2 regions of the Streptomyces sp. NBC_01261 genome follow, and region 2 is predicted to be linked to the other one. Evidence: riboswitches for the same ligand, from Rfam matches in the RefSeq annotation. Region 2 holds a riboswitch; the other holds the start of a gene.
What was found. A riboswitch is a leader RNA that binds a small molecule or an ion and turns the genes downstream of it on or off. The one in region 2 is predicted to bind glycine.
Positions count from the first base shown of each region.

Region 1: another riboswitch for glycine. It lies ahead of gcvP (aminomethyl-transferring glycine dehydrogenase); the one in region 2 lies ahead of gcvT (glycine cleavage system aminomethyltransferase GcvT).

Region 1 covers NZ_CP108463.1:9,021,576-9,028,851, forward strand. Annotated here, with positions in the region: gene OG226_RS40250 (MerR family transcriptional regulator) at 1-216, shown strand, start outside; gene OG226_RS40255 (DNA polymerase IV) at 274-1,956, shown strand; gene OG226_RS40260 (PRC-barrel domain-containing protein) at 1,878-2,249, opposite strand; glycine riboswitch at 2,364-2,459, shown strand; gene gcvP (aminomethyl-transferring glycine dehydrogenase) at 2,635-5,520, shown strand; gene OG226_RS40270 (ABC transporter ATP-binding protein) at 5,653-6,726, opposite strand; gene modB (molybdate ABC transporter permease subunit) at 6,776-7,276, opposite strand, start outside.
Region 2 covers NZ_CP108463.1:3,893,176-3,900,451, forward strand. Annotated here, with positions in the region: gene OG226_RS16665 (ABC transporter permease) at 1-199, opposite strand, end outside; gene OG226_RS16670 (enhanced serine sensitivity protein SseB C-terminal domain-containing protein) at 543-1,331, opposite strand; gene OG226_RS16675 (enhanced serine sensitivity protein SseB) at 1,468-2,253, opposite strand; gene OG226_RS16680 (AAA family ATPase) at 2,318-3,019, opposite strand; glycine riboswitch at 3,169-3,267, shown strand; glycine riboswitch at 3,268-3,377, shown strand; gene gcvT (glycine cleavage system aminomethyltransferase GcvT) at 3,412-4,554, shown strand; gene gcvH (glycine cleavage system protein GcvH) at 4,666-5,043, shown strand; gene glyA (serine hydroxymethyltransferase) at 5,059-6,333, shown strand; gene OG226_RS16700 (L-serine ammonia-lyase) at 6,426-7,276, shown strand, end outside.

The DNA of each region.
Region 1 (7,276 bases), 5.1 Mb from region 2:
GACGGCGCCACGGTCTACGAGTGCACGTCGCCGGACGAGGTGCACGCGCTGCTCCAGGGCGGCCAGGGGATCTTCGGGATCGCCGTCGGGGTCGTGTGGCGGGATGTCGAGAGCGCCCTGTCGCAGCTGCACGGAGAGCGCGTCGACACCGGTGAGACGCTCGTCGGGTCCAACCCCGCGGACGAGCTGGCCAGGCGGCGCAACCGGGCCGTCTGAGGGGCCGGAGGGAGCCGTAGCGGGGCATTGTCAGTGGCGTAGGGCAGCATCGGAGATGTGAGAACCGCGCCTACGATCCTGCATCTCGACATGGATGCCTTCTTCGCCTCGGCGGAGCAGGCGTCCAAGCCGAGCCTGCGCGGGAAGGCCGTCGTCGTGGGCGGGCTCGGGCCGCGCGGGGTGGTCGCCACCGCGTCGTACGAGGCACGGGTCTTCGGGGTGAATTCGGCGATACCGATGGCCCAGGCGCGGCGGCTCGCGCCGAACGCCGCGTATCTCGTGCCGAGGTTCGGGTTCTACCGCTCGATCAGCGAACAGGTGATGGCACTGCTGCGGGCGTTGTCGCCGCTGGTGGAGCCGCTGAGCCTGGACGAGGCGTTCGTGGACCTGGAGGCCGGGGGAGCGGCCCGGGACGCGGAGTCGGCGCGGCTGACCGGGGAGCGGCTGCGGGCCGACATACGGGCGGTCACGGGGCTCACGGGGTCGGTGGGCCTGGCCGCCTCCAAGATGATCGCGAAGATCGCCTCCGAGCGGGCCAAGCCGGACGGGCTCGTACTGATCGAGCCCGGGACCGAGCGGGCGTTGCTGGGGCCGTTGTCGGTGCGCACGCTGCCGGGGGTCGGACCGGCGACGGGTGATCATCTGCGGCGGGCCGGGATCACCACGGTCGACGAGATCGCCGAGGCGGGCGAGGACGAACTCGTACGGCTGGTGGGCAAGGCGCACGGGCACGCGCTGTACGCGATGGCGCTGGCGCACGACGTGCGGCCCGTGGTGGCCGAGCGGGAGACCAAGTCGGTGTCGGTCGAGGACACGTACGACGTGGACATCCATGACCGGACCCGGGTCGGCCTGGAGGTCCAGCGGCTCGCCGACCGGTGCGTGCGACGGCTGCGGGCGGCCGGTCTGTCGGGGCGGACCATCGTCCTGAAGGTGCGGCGGTACGACTTCTCGACGCTGACCCGTTCCGAGACGCTGCGCGGGCCCACCGACGACCCGGGGGTGGTGCGGGAGGCCGCGGCCCGGTTGCTGGACTCCGTCGACACCACGGGCGGGGTACGGCTGCTCGGGGTGGGGGTCTCCGGGCTCGCCGACTACACGCAGGAGGACCTGTTCGCGCAGGCGGCGGGGGAGCAGGTCGATCTTCTTGAGGAGGAGCGCACCGACGAGGAGGGGGGTGAGGAGCCGGCGGCGCCGGTGGAGCGGCGCTGGCCCGCGGGGCACGATGTGCGCCACGCCGGGTTCGGGCACGGGTGGGTGCAGGGGAGCGGGCTGGGACGGGTGACCGTGCGGTTCGAGACGCCTGAGGATTCGGGGCCGGGGCGGGTGCGGACGTTCCGGACCGATGATCCTGAGCTGGAGTTGGCGGAGCCGTTGCCGTTGGTGGCGCGAAGGGTGGGGGGCTTGGCGGCGGAGGCGATGGCAATGCCGATGCCGTTGGCGGCGCATGGAACCGGCGATCGACCGGCCGAGCCGTTGTCGTCGGCGGAGCCAAGCCTCGGGGTTGCTCAGGCCGAGCCGTTGCCACCGGACGAGGGGCGTGCCGATGCCCTGCCTGACGTGCCGACGCCCTTGGTGGTGTCGGGCGCCGATGACCCGCCCGCCCCGTCACCACCCCCGGCGGCTCCAAGCCCCGGCGACGCCCTGTTCGCCGACCCCGCTCAGTTGTCCTCCGAGCCCGCCAGCTTGCCGAAGTCGTGGTCCGGGAGTGACGGAGGCGGGCCCACGTCGAGGCCGTAGTGGTGGTAGAGCTGGAGTTCCTGGTCGGGGGAGAGGTGGCGGCCCACTCCGAAGTCGGGGGCGTCCTTGATCAGGGAGCGGTCGAAGGGGATGCGGAGGGTGCCCTCGATCAGTTCGCTGGGCTCCAGAGGGACGAAGGCGTCCCTGGAGAACAGGCCGGTGCGTATGGCCGCCCACTCCGGTTCGCCGGTCGCGTCGTCGAGGTAGACCTCGTCGATCGTGCCGATCTTGGCGCCGGTGCGGTCGAACGCCTTGCGGCCGATCAGGTTGCGCGGATCGATATCGGTCTGCACGGGCCCTCCTCCTGGTCGCAACTCATCCGTAAGCACTACAAAAGAGCACATTGGGGAAGGTGGCCACTCGAAAGCTCGGCTTCAACGCGCGCTGGTAGGCTGGCGAACGGCTGCTGACCCCGTGCGGGAGAGTCCTCCAGACTTCATCGGAGGCGCCGAAGGAGCAAATCCTCCCCGGAATCTCTCAGGCTCACGTACCGCACGGACGAGGTCACTCTGGAAAGCAGGGCGCGTGTCGACGGCGTGCGCTCTCACCGACGGTGAAAGCCGGTGACCTTCGGGTGGCCGGTGAAGCTCTCAGGTTGAGATGACAGAGGGGGAGGCCGTCCGGCACCCCGCTGTCGTGGTGCCCTCGAAGGTCGTGTCCGACCAGGAGGCCTCCCTGATGACCGTTCCTCGCATTCCGCTCTCCGAGCTCGAACAGGGCATTCCGTTCGAGCAGCGTCACATCGGACCCGACCAGGAGGCGCGGGCCAAGATGCTCGCGCAGGTCGGATACGGCTCGCTCGACGAGCTCACGGCCGCCGCCGTCCCGGATGTGATCAAGAACGCCGACGCTCTGGACCTGCCGGGCGCCCGTACCGAGGCCGAGGTACTGGCCGAGCTGCGCTCCCTCGCGGACCGCAACGAGGTCCTCGGTTCCATGATCGGGCTCGGGTACTACGGGACCTTCACCCCGCCCGTGATCCTGCGCAACGTCATGGAGAACCCGGCTTGGTACACGGCCTACACGCCGTATCAGCCGGAGATCTCCCAGGGGCGGCTCGAAGCCCTTCTCAACTTCCAGACGATGGTCGCTGATCTGACCGGGCTGCCCACCTCCGGTGCCTCCCTGCTCGACGAGGGCACGGCCGCCGCCGAGGCCGTGGCGCTGTCGCGGCGCATGGGGAAGAACAAGAAGGGTCTGTTCCTGGTCGACGCCGACGCGTTGCCGCAGACCATCGCCGTGATCGAGACCCGCGCCGAGCCGGCCGGTGTCGAGGTCGTCGTCGCCGACCTCAGCGAGGGCATCCCGGCCGGGATCGCCGAGCGCGAGATCAACGGCGTGCTCGTGCAGTACCCGGGCGCCTCCGGAGCCGTACGCGACATCAAGCCGCTGATCGAACAGGCGCACGCGCTCGGCGCGCTCGTCACCGTCGCCGCCGATCTCCTCGCGCTCACGCTGCTGAAGTCGCCGGGCGAGCTGGGGGCGGACATCGCGGTCGGTACGACGCAGCGGTTCGGGGTGCCGATGGGCTTCGGCGGGCCGCACGCCGGATACATGGCCGTGCACGAGAAGTTCGCGCGCAGCCTGCCCGGGCGGCTCGTGGGCGTCTCCGTCGACGCCGACGGAAACAGGGCCTACCGCCTCGCCCTGCAGACCCGCGAGCAGCACATCCGCCGTGAGAAGGCCACCAGCAACATCTGTACCGCCCAGGTGCTGCTCGCGGTGATGGCCGGCATGTACGCCGTCTATCACGGGCCCGAGGGGCTGAAGGGCATCGCTCGGCGGACGCATCGGTACGCCACGATCCTTGCGGCCGGGCTCCGCGTCGGCGGTGTCGAGGTCGTGCACGGTGGTTACTTCGACACGCTGACCGTGCGTGTTCCGGGCCGGGCCGCCGAGGTTGTCGCCGCCGCCCGCGAGGACGGCGTCAACCTGTACCTCGTGGACGCCGACCAGGTGTCCATCGCCTGCGACGAGACCACCACACGTGCCCAACTGGCCGCCGTATGGGCCGCGTTCGGGGTGGATGGCGACATCGAGGCGCTTGATGCGAGTGCCGAGGACACCTTGCCCGCCGGGCTGCTGCGCACCGATGCCTACCTCACGCACCCTGTCTTCCGCGACCACCGTTCCGAGACCGCGATGCTGCGGTACCTGCGTCGGCTCGCCGACCGGGACTACGCGCTCGACCGGGGCATGATCCCGCTGGGCTCCTGCACCATGAAGCTCAACGCGACCACCGAGATGGAGCCGGTCACCTGGCCCGAGTTCGGGCAGTTGCACCCCTTCGCACCCGCCGAGCAGGCGCAGGGATACCTCACGCTCATCCGGGAGTTGGAGGAGCGGCTCGCCGAGGTCACCGGGTACGACAAGGTGTCGTTGCAGCCGAACGCCGGTTCCCAGGGGGAGTTGGCCGGGCTGCTTGCTGTTCGCGGATATCACCGGGCCAACGGCGATGAGCAGCGGACCGTGTGTCTGATTCCGTCGTCCGCGCATGGCACGAACGCTGCCAGCGCCGTGATGGCCGGGATGAAGGTCGTCGTAGTGAAGACCGCCGAGGACGGTGAGATCGACGTCGAGGATCTGCGGGCGAAGATCGAGCAGTACCGGGACGAGTTGTCGGTGCTGATGATCACCTACCCGTCCACGCACGGGGTGTTCGAGGAACACGTCGCCGACATCTGCGCGCAGGTCCACGAGGCGGGCGGGCAGGTCTACGTCGACGGCGCCAACCTCAACGCCCTTGTGGGGCTTGCCAAGCCGGGGCACTTCGGCGGGGACGTATCGCATCTGAATCTGCACAAGACGTTCTGCATTCCGCACGGTGGCGGTGGGCCGGGGGTCGGGCCGGTGGGTGTGCGTGAGCACCTCGCGCCGTATCTGCCGAACCACCCGTTGCAGCCGGCGGCCGGGCCGGAGACGGGAGTTGGGCCGATCTCGGCGGCTCCCTGGGGTTCCGCCGGGATCCTGCCGATCTCTTGGGCCTACGTCCGGCTCATGGGTGGGGAGGGGTTGAAGCGGGCCACGCAGGTGGCTGTGCTCAGCGCCAACTACATCGCCAAGCGGCTTGAGCCGCACTACCCCGTGCTCTACACCGGGCCCGGTGGCCTTGTCGCGCACGAGTGCATCATCGATCTGCGGCCGATCAGTAAGGCGACCGGGGTCAGCGTCGACGACATCGCCAAGCGGCTCATCGACTACGGCTTCCACGCGCCGACGATGTCGTTCCCGGTGGCCGGGACGCTGATGATCGAGCCGACGGAGTCCGAGGACCTGATCGAACTGGACCGGTTCTGCGAGGCGATGATCGCGATTCGTGGGGAGATCGAGAAGGTCGGCGCGGGGGAGTGGCCGGGCGAGGACAACCCGCTGCGGAACGCGCCGCACACCGCTGCCGCGCTGGGTGGGGAGTGGGAGCACGCGTACACGCGTGAGGAGGCTGTCTTCCCGGCCGGTGTGTCCGTCGCCGACAAGTACTGGCCGCCGGTGCGGCGGATCGACCAGGCGTTCGGGGACCGGAACCTGGTGTGTTCCTGCCCGCCGTTGGATGCGTACGAGGACTGAGTGGCCTGCTGGTAGCGCCGCGAGGCGCCGTCTCCTGAGTGCGGCACCGCCGTGGTTGGTCGCGCACTTCCCCGCGCCCTGCGGCGGAGCCGCACATTGACGCAGTCCCGCGTCCCTTTGGGGCGCGTTAGCTCAGGCGGGGTACGCGTGCGTCTGGGTTGCCTTCACCGTTGCCCAGACCAACGCGCCCTGGTGGAGGTCCAGTTCGGCCGCCGCTACCGTCGTCAGGTCGGCGGTCAGGGGGAGTTCGCCGGTGAGGTCCACGCGGATCTGGTCGCCGTGGGTTTCCAGGCCCGCTACCTCGCAGTGCCAGAGGTTGCGGGCACTGACACCCGTCGGGCGGTTGCCGTAGAGGGTTACCCCGCTCGGCGGGAACGCTACGAACACCTCGCCCTGGAGGTCCTCCGTCGTCGTGATCGTGGGGCCCGTGTCGAGGGTGACCGTGTGGCCGTCGGAGCTGCCCTTGTAGAGGTTGAGGCCTACGAGTTGGGCGATGTAGTCCGTGCGCGGGTGGCGGGCGATGTCGGCCGGGGTGCCTTCCTGGACGATCGTGCCCTGCTCGATCACGACCAGGCGGTCGGCCAGCACCATGGCGTCCAGCGGGTCGTGGGTGACCAGGACGGCGACCGCCTCGAACTCGGCCAGGTGGCGCCGGAGTTGGGCGCGTACGTCCAGGCGGGTGCGGGCGTCCAGGGCGGCCAGGGGTTCGTCGAGGAGGAGCAGACGCGGGCGGGTCGCCAACGCCCTTGCCACGGCTACGCGTTGGGCCTGGCCGCCGGAGAGTCTGCGGGGCTTGGCGGTTGCGTGTTCGGCCAGGCCCATGCGGTCCAGCCACTCGGCGGCCACCGCACGGGACTCCGCCTTCGTCGCGCCCTGGCAGCGTGGGCCGAAGCCGACGTTGTCCAGCGCGGTCAGGTGGGGGAACAGCAGGTAGTCCTGGAAGACGACTCCAACCGGGCGGGACTCCGGTGGTGTGCGGTCCAACTCGGCGCCGTCCAGCCGTAGATGACCGGCCGTGAGGCGGACCAGGCCCGCGAGTGCGCGGAGTGCGGTCGTCTTGCCCGCGCCGTTCGGGCCGAGCAGGGCTACGACGTCTCCGGGGGCCGCGGTCAGTTCCACGTCGAGGCGGAACGTGCCGCGGTCCACGACGAGATGGGCGTCGAGGCCCTGGGCACCGGTGGGTTCGATGTCGGCGGTGTCGGTCATGACGTGCACGTCCAGGGGGCTGATCTGCGGGCGGTCGTACGGCTGTTGATCATGACGTGGTCATCCAGCGGTCCCGTAGGCCTGCCAAGACCGCGATCGACACCGCCAGCAGGACCAGACTCAACGCGATGGCCGCCTCGGGGTCGTTCTGGAGGGCCAAGTAGACCGCCAGCGGCATCGTCTGGGTACGGCCGGGGAAGTTGCCGGCGAAGGTGATCGTCGCGCCGAACTCGCCCAGCGCGCGGGCCCAGGCCAGGACCGCGCCCGCCGCGATGCCCGGGGCGATGAGGGGGAGCGTGACCCGGCGGAACGCCGTGAAGCGGGAGGCGCCCAGGGTTTGGGCCGCCTCCTCGTAGCGGGGGTCCGCGGCGCGCAGGGTGCCCTCGACGCTGATGACCAGGAACGGCATCGCCACGAAGGCCTCGGCGACCACCACGCCGGTCGTGGTGAAGGGGAGCGTGATGCCGAACCATGAGTCCAGCCACTGGCCCACGACGCCGTTGCGGCCGAGGGCAAGGAGCAATGCCACGCCGCCCACCACCGGCGGCAG
Region 2 (7,276 bases):
TCGGACGGGAGAGTGCCGCGACCAGGATCAGCAGGACGACGATGACGCCGCCGGCGACGGCGACTCTGTCCTTCTTGAACCGGGTCCAGGCGATCTGTCCAAGGGAACGGCCCTCGATCTGCCCCTTCTCGGCGCCGACGAGCACAGCCTCCGGCTGCGCCCCGGCTTCCGCCCCCGTGGTCTCGATCGGTGCGGTCACTGTGACCCGACCCCTCTCGCCGGTGGTTACCGGCTTACGCCTGCCGCGGATTAGCGGCTTTGTCGACTTGCTGTGGACATGGGTCCCTGGACCCTGTGTCTGAGTCGCGAGTCTTCAGCGTGGCTGCGATCACCCGCCAGGTCTGACGGCGAAAGTATGCGCAACCGTGATGCTTAACTAGGGATTCCGTTATCCGAACAGTGGGTAACGCCCCCCGGACGCCGGGCACTTGGGACAGAACGGAAATTCGGCGTCTTTCGGGGCACCACACCGCCGTCTACGCGCGAAGAAAAGTGTCGTAGACGTAAATCCTGCGGAGAAGCTGAGAAGAGGACTCGCGGGCTCAGTATCCACCACGGACGGGTGGGTATCCGTACCCACCCGCCTGGGCGGGCGCCGCGTGGGCCTCGCGGTCGTAGAACGGGCGGGCGTTGGCGCGCAGCCACAGGGCCACCGGGTCGTACTCGTCGGACATCGCCACGGTCGAGACCGGCAGCCCGTCGGGGACCGCGCCGATCGACTGCTGCATCATGCCGCGCACCGAGTCCACGGCGGGCGGACTGGTGTCGTAGACGTCCAGGCCGATCGCGAGATACGGCGCTCCGAGCGCGGGCTGCACCCAGGCGCGGCGCAGGGCGCGGACCGCCGGGGTGCGGTGGGCGTTCTGCGTGAGCGTGGCGTAGAACTGCGGGATCTCGATACCCGGCTCCGACAGCCGCAGGGGCCCGGCCGGCTGGCGCTCCAGGCCGGTGGCGATCCGGCGGAGGTCCAGCCAGGGGATGCCGACGCCGCCGCCGGGGGCGTGCGGGTTGAGCCAGAGGCCGAAGTGGTCGGGGTAGAGGGTGCGGGCGACATCCAGGCCGTCGACCACCTCGTAGGAGCGGTTCCAGCCGCTCGCCGACAGTTCCTGGGCGGAGGTGACGCAGGGGGCGTAGCCGTACTTGTCGACCTGCATGTTTCCGTACTGGGCGTCCGGGGAGCCGGACTGGCCGTGCCACAGGAGCATCCAGATCTGACCGGAGTGGGGGGTCGCGAGGGCGCGCAGGAGCGCCTCGTAGGCGTCGTAGCGCCCGGGCGTCACCTGGCGCAGCATGTGCTCGACCTGGCCGGTCGCGGTGCCGCTGGCGCTCACGTGTCCGCTCCTTTTTGTAGGTGCCCTGTGATGGGGAACAGCTTAAGCGCCCAAGGGGTGGGGGCCTTGTGTGCGTTGGCGAGCGCGGGTCGCTCGTGGCCGGGTGCGCAGTTCCCCGCTCCCCTGAAGGGGCGCCTCAGTGACCCTGTGTATAGAAGGGGCGCACTGTCTGCCTCATCCAGTCCGCCACCGGGTCCTGGGTGACGTCCAGCAGGACCAGGTTGACCTGCCACTGGACCGTGACCTGGCCCAGCGCCCGCGCCAACGCCTCCATCGGGGCCGCTCTCAAGTCGCCGTCCCAGTTGGTGAGTTCGACGCCCACGAACATGACCGGGGCGGCCGTCTCGATCGAGGCCAGGCAGCGGCGGGCCGAGCCGACCACGCCGATCGCCGCGAACTCGGCGGAGGCCGCGGCGAGGAAGTCGACCGGGTCGTCCTGCCAGTCGGGTTCGAAGAGGCGGACGCGGCCACCGCTGGTGGGGCCGTCGAGGGCGGTGCGGCCGATGCGGCACAGCTCGGCCACCGCGAGAGGCGGGAGCGGGACGCCGACCATGCCGCCCGGGTTCACCGCGATGCCGACCTGCGGGGGCAGCCCGCGGGCGAACTCCACCGCCGGCGCGATCGTGAACGACAGATGCGAGCCGACGACCTGGCGGAACTGCTCCTCGGAGCTGAAGACCGGGACGAACGCCTGTCCCTCGATGTCCAGTGTCGGCAGGTCCAGGGGGCCGCTCTGCGGGCCGCCGCCGCTGGGGAGCGGGACCCAGACGAAGCTGCGGCCGAGCACCTCGACGATCCGGCCGCCGGCCGAGGGCATGCCGAGGGACGCGGAGAGCACCTCCTCCAGCTCGTTGCCCGGCCATCCGCCGTGCGGATGCGGGTGGGGGTACGCCTGACCTGGGAAGTCCGCCGGGAAGTCCATCTACCTACCGCCTGCTGGTGAAACCGCCTGCTGTAACCCTGCTGTGGCTGAAAAGGCTAGCGGCTCAGTCCGCGAAGTCGATCCGGCGCAGCACGTCCGCCGCGTCCCGGTCCAGGAGGACCGCCGAGTCGACGCCCCGGGGCAGATCACCGCGCTCCACCGCCCGCAACAGCCGGGCGGCGGCCCTGCGGTGGCGCAGGAACGCGTACCGCGAGACCCCGCGTCCGCGCTCGCGCTGGCCACCGAGCGCGGTGTCCGGGCTGACGTCGAGGAACACCAGGTGCAGCGCGCCGCCCCGGCGCCCGGCGGCGCGGGCCAGCCAGCCGCGCACCCACGTCTGCGTACCGCAGTCGTGCACGACGGCTCCGGACGCGGAACGCAGGGCGCGGTGCAGTCCCGCGTAGTGGGCGAGACGGACCAGGGGGCGGTAGACCGCGTACGGGAGGAGGCCGGGGGTGCGGAACATGCGGGACATGCCGGCTTCCCAGCGGTCCCGGGTGTCCTGGCTGTCGACGCGGACGCCGTCGGCGCCCGCCACCGCGCGCCGCATCAGCGTGGACTTGCCGCTGCCGGGCAGGCCGGTGACCACGACCAGGTCGCGGGGGCCGAAGCGGAGTCCGTACGGGCTGTGTCCGCCGCGCTCGCGGAGATCACGGACCGTCGGCACCGGGCGGGCCGGGCATGCCTCCCTGGCCGGAGCCGAGGGCTGCTCGGGCAGCGCTACGGCCGAGGTCGTGGCGTACACCGTGGTCCTTGTCACCGTGATCGTCCTCCCTGCGGGGTCGGGAAAGGTTCTCCCCACTGAACGTAAAGAGAAGGTAATGCACGGTGTCTCGCGGTTCCGTTCGCGTCCGGCCACAGGCCTGTTACAAAGCCTGTGCGATGATGTGCCCGCCTAACTGCATACCGGCCGCTTGAATCCGCGCGGGAGAGTCCCCAGCCAGCTGTTGCTGGGGCGCCGAAGGAGCAAGTCCCTCCCTTGAATCTCTCAGGCCCCGTTACCGCGCGGGCGAGGCACATCTGAAAAGCGGACCGCCGGCGACGGTGGTCCCACCCAAGGTGCAACCCATGTTCCGCGTGCGGTCATGGCGAACCTCTCAGGTCCCGATGACAGATGGGGAGGAACGACCTCGCCGTCATGCCTTGGGAGACCGACCGATGAGCAGTACCGCCACCCCCGAGAAGCGCCGTACCGCGCTCGACGCGCTGCACCGCTCGCTCGGTGCGACGATGACCGACTTCGCCGGCTGGGACATGCCCCTGCGCTACGGCTCGGAGCGCGACGAGCACCTCGCCGTCCGCACGAAGGCCGGCCTCTTCGACCTCTCCCACATGGGCGAGATCACGGTCACCGGACCGCAGGCCGCCCAGCTCCTCAACTACGCCCTCGTCGGCAACATCGCCTCCGTGGGCCTCGGCCGCGCCCGCTACACCATGATCTGCCGGGCCGACGGCGGCATCCTGGACGACCTGATCGTCTACCGGCTGGCCGACACGGAGGCTGCGTCTTCCACCTACATGGTGGTCGCCAACGCCTCCAACGCCCAGGTGGTGTTGGACGCGCTGGTGGAGCGTGCCGAGGGCTTCGACGCCGTCGTCCGCGACGACCGGGACGCGTACGCCCTGCTCGGCGTCCAGGGTCCCGAGTCCCCCGGCATCCTCAAGTCGCTCACCGACGCCGACCTCGACGGCCTGAAGTACTACGCCGGTCTGCCGGGCACGGTCGCGGGCGTCCCCGCGTTGATCGCCCGCACCGGGTACACCGGCGAGGACGGCTTCGAGCTGTTCGTCTCCCCCGCCGACGCGGAGAAGTTGTGGCTCGCGCTGACCGAGGCCGGAGCCCGGGTCGGGCTGATCCCGTGCGGCCTGTCCTGCCGCGACACCCTGCGCCTGGAGGCGGGCATGCCGCTGTACGGGCATGAGCTGTCGACCTCGTTGACGCCGTTCGACGCGGGGCTCGGCCGGGTCGTGAAGTTCGAGAAGGACGGCGACTTCGTCGGGCGTACTGCCCTGGAGGCCGCCGCCGAGCGCGCCGCCTCGCAGCCGCCGCGCGTCCTCGTCGGGCTCGTCGCCGAGGGCCGCCGGGTCCCGCGCGCCGGGTACCCCGTCGTCGCCGCCGGCCAGGTGATCGGCGAGGTCACCTCCGGCGCCCCCTCCCCCACCCTGGGCAAGCCCATCGCCATGGCCTACGTCGACGCCGCGCACTCCGCGCCGGGCACGACCGGTGTCGGCGTGGACATCCGGGGCAGTCACGAGCCGTACGAAGTCGTGGCGCTGCCGTTCTACAAGCGCGAGAAGTGACAGTCGTCGTAGCGTCACGTCCGTGACCCGGGGCGGATCGCCCCTGTCCGCCGATGTCCTCCGTAGTACCCCATTCATCAGCACTCCCCCGCGTACAGGAGAATTCAGGCCATGAGCAACCCCCAGCAGCTGCGCTACAGCAAGGAGCACGAGTGGCTGTCGGTCGCCGAGGACGGCGTCTCGACGGTCGGCATCACCGAGTTCGCGGCCAACGCGCTCGGCGATGTCGTCTACGCCCAGCTCCCCGACGTCGGCTCCACGGTGACCGCGGGCGAGTCCTGCGGTGAGCTGGAGTCGACGAAGTCGGTGTCCGACCTGTACTCGCCCGTCGGTGGCGAGGTCACCGAGATCAACGAGGACGTCGTGAACGACCCGTCGCTGGTGAACTCGGCCCCCTTCGAGGGGGGTTGGCTGTTCAAGGTGCGCGTCGCGGAGGAGCCGGGCGACCTGCTCTCCGCCGACGAGTACACCGCGTTTTCCGCCGGCTGAGGAGTCGTACACCTGATGTCTGTTCTGAACACGCCCCTGCACGAGCTCGACCCGGACATCGCCGCGGCCGTCGACGCCGAGCTGCGCCGGCAGCAGTCCACGCTGGAGATGATCGCCTCGGAGAACTTCGCTCCGGTCGCGGTCATGGAGGCGCAGGGCTCGGTCCTCACCAACAAGTACGCCGAGGGGTACCCGGGCCGTCGTTACTACGGCGGCTGCGAGTACGTCGACGTGGCCGAGCAGATCGCGATCGACCGGGTCAAGGAGCTGTTCGGCGCCGAGTACGCCAACGTGCAGCCGCACTCGGGCGCCTCCGCGAACCAGGCCGCGCTGTTCGCGCTGGCCCAGCCCGGCGACACCATCCTCGGCCTGGACCTGGCGCACGGCGGCCACCTGACCCACGGGATGCGGCTGAACTTCTCCGGCAAGCAGTTCAACGTGGTCGCCTACCACGTGGACCCGACGACCGGTCTGGTCGACATGGCCGAGCTGGAGAAGCTCGCCAAGGAGCACCGCCCGAAGGTGATCATCGCGGGCTGGTCGGCGTACCCGCGCCAGCTGGACTTCGCGGAGTTCCGCCGGATCGCGGACGAGGTCGAGGCCTTCCTGTGGGTCGACATGGCGCACTTCGCGGGCCTGGTCGCGGCCGGGCTGCACCCGAACCCCGTCCCGTACGCGGATGTCGTCACGTCCACGACCCACAAGACGCTGGGCGGCCCGCGCGGCGGGATCATCCTGGCGAAGAAGGAGTTCGCGAAGAAGCTGAACTCCTCCGTCTTCCCGGGCTTCCAGGGCGGTCCGCTGGAGCACGTGATCGCCGCGAAGGCCGTCTCCTTCAAGGTCGCGGCGACCGAGGACTTCAAGGAGCGGCAGCGGCGTACCGTGGAGGGTGCGCGGCTGCTGGCCGAGCGCCTGGTGCGGGACGACGTGAAGGCCGTAGGGGTCGACGTCCTGTCCGGTGGTACGGACGTGCACCTGGTCCTGGTCGACCTGCGCACCTCCGAACTGGACGGTCAGCAGGCCGAGGACCGCCTCCACGAGGTCGGTATCACGGTCAACCGGAACGCCGTCCCGAACGACCCGCGGCCCCCGATGGTCACCTCGGGCCTGCGCATCGGCACCCCGGCGCTGGCGACCCGCGGCTTCACGGCCGAGGACTTCGCCGAGGTGGCGGACGTCATCGCCGAGACGTTGAAGGCGCCCGCTCCCTTCGGGGAGGCCGAAGTGGCCGCCCTCAAGGCGCGGGTGACCGCGCTGGCCGAGAAGTACCCGCTGTATCCCGGGCTGTAGTCGCCCGCTGGGGGCGCCGCGCACACTGGAAGGTGTGCGCGGTGTCCTACCCCTTGCACCACCCCGCACGTCTTGCGTTCTGAGGAGTCACCGTGGCCATCTCGGTCTTCGACCTGTTCTCGATCGGCATCGGCCCGTCCAGCTCCCACACGGTCGGCCCGATGCGGGCGGCCCGCATGTTCGCGCGCCGGCTGCGCAACGAGGACCTGCTGGACTCCGTCGCCTCCGTCCGCACCGAGCTGTACGGCTCCCTCGGCGCGACCGGCCACGGCCACGGCACCCCGAAGGCGGTGCTGCTCGGCCTGGAGGGCGAGTCACCGCGCACGGTCAACGTGGAGAAGGCGGACGAGCGGGTCGAGCAGATAAAGGAGGCGGGCCGCATCCGCCTCCTGGGCGAGCACGAGATCCCGTTCTCCTACGACTCCGACCTGAAGCTGCACCGGCGGAAAACCCTGCCGTACCACGCGAACGGCATGACGCTGTGGGCGTACGACGCGGCGGGCACCGAGCTGTTGTCGAAGACGTACTACTCGGTGGGCGGCGGTTTCGTCGTCGACGAGGAAGCGGTGGGCGCCGACCGCATCAAGCTGGACGACACGGTCCTCAAGTACCCGTTCCGCACGGGCGACGAGCTGCTGCGCCTCACCCAGGAGACCGGCCTGTCGATCTCCGCGCTGATGCTGGAGAACGAGCGCGCCTGGCGCACGGAGGAGGAGATCCGGGCCGGGCTGCTGGAGATCTGGCGCGTGATGCAGGCATGCGTGTCGCGGGGCATGTCGCGGGAGGGCATCCTGCCGGGCGGCCTCCGGGTCCGCCGCAGGGCCGCCATGTCGGCACGCCAACTCCGGGCGGAGGGCGACCCGTTGGCGCACGCGATGGAGTGGATCACGCTCTACGCGATGGCCGTGAACGAGGAGAACGCGGCGGGCGGGCGCGTGGTGAC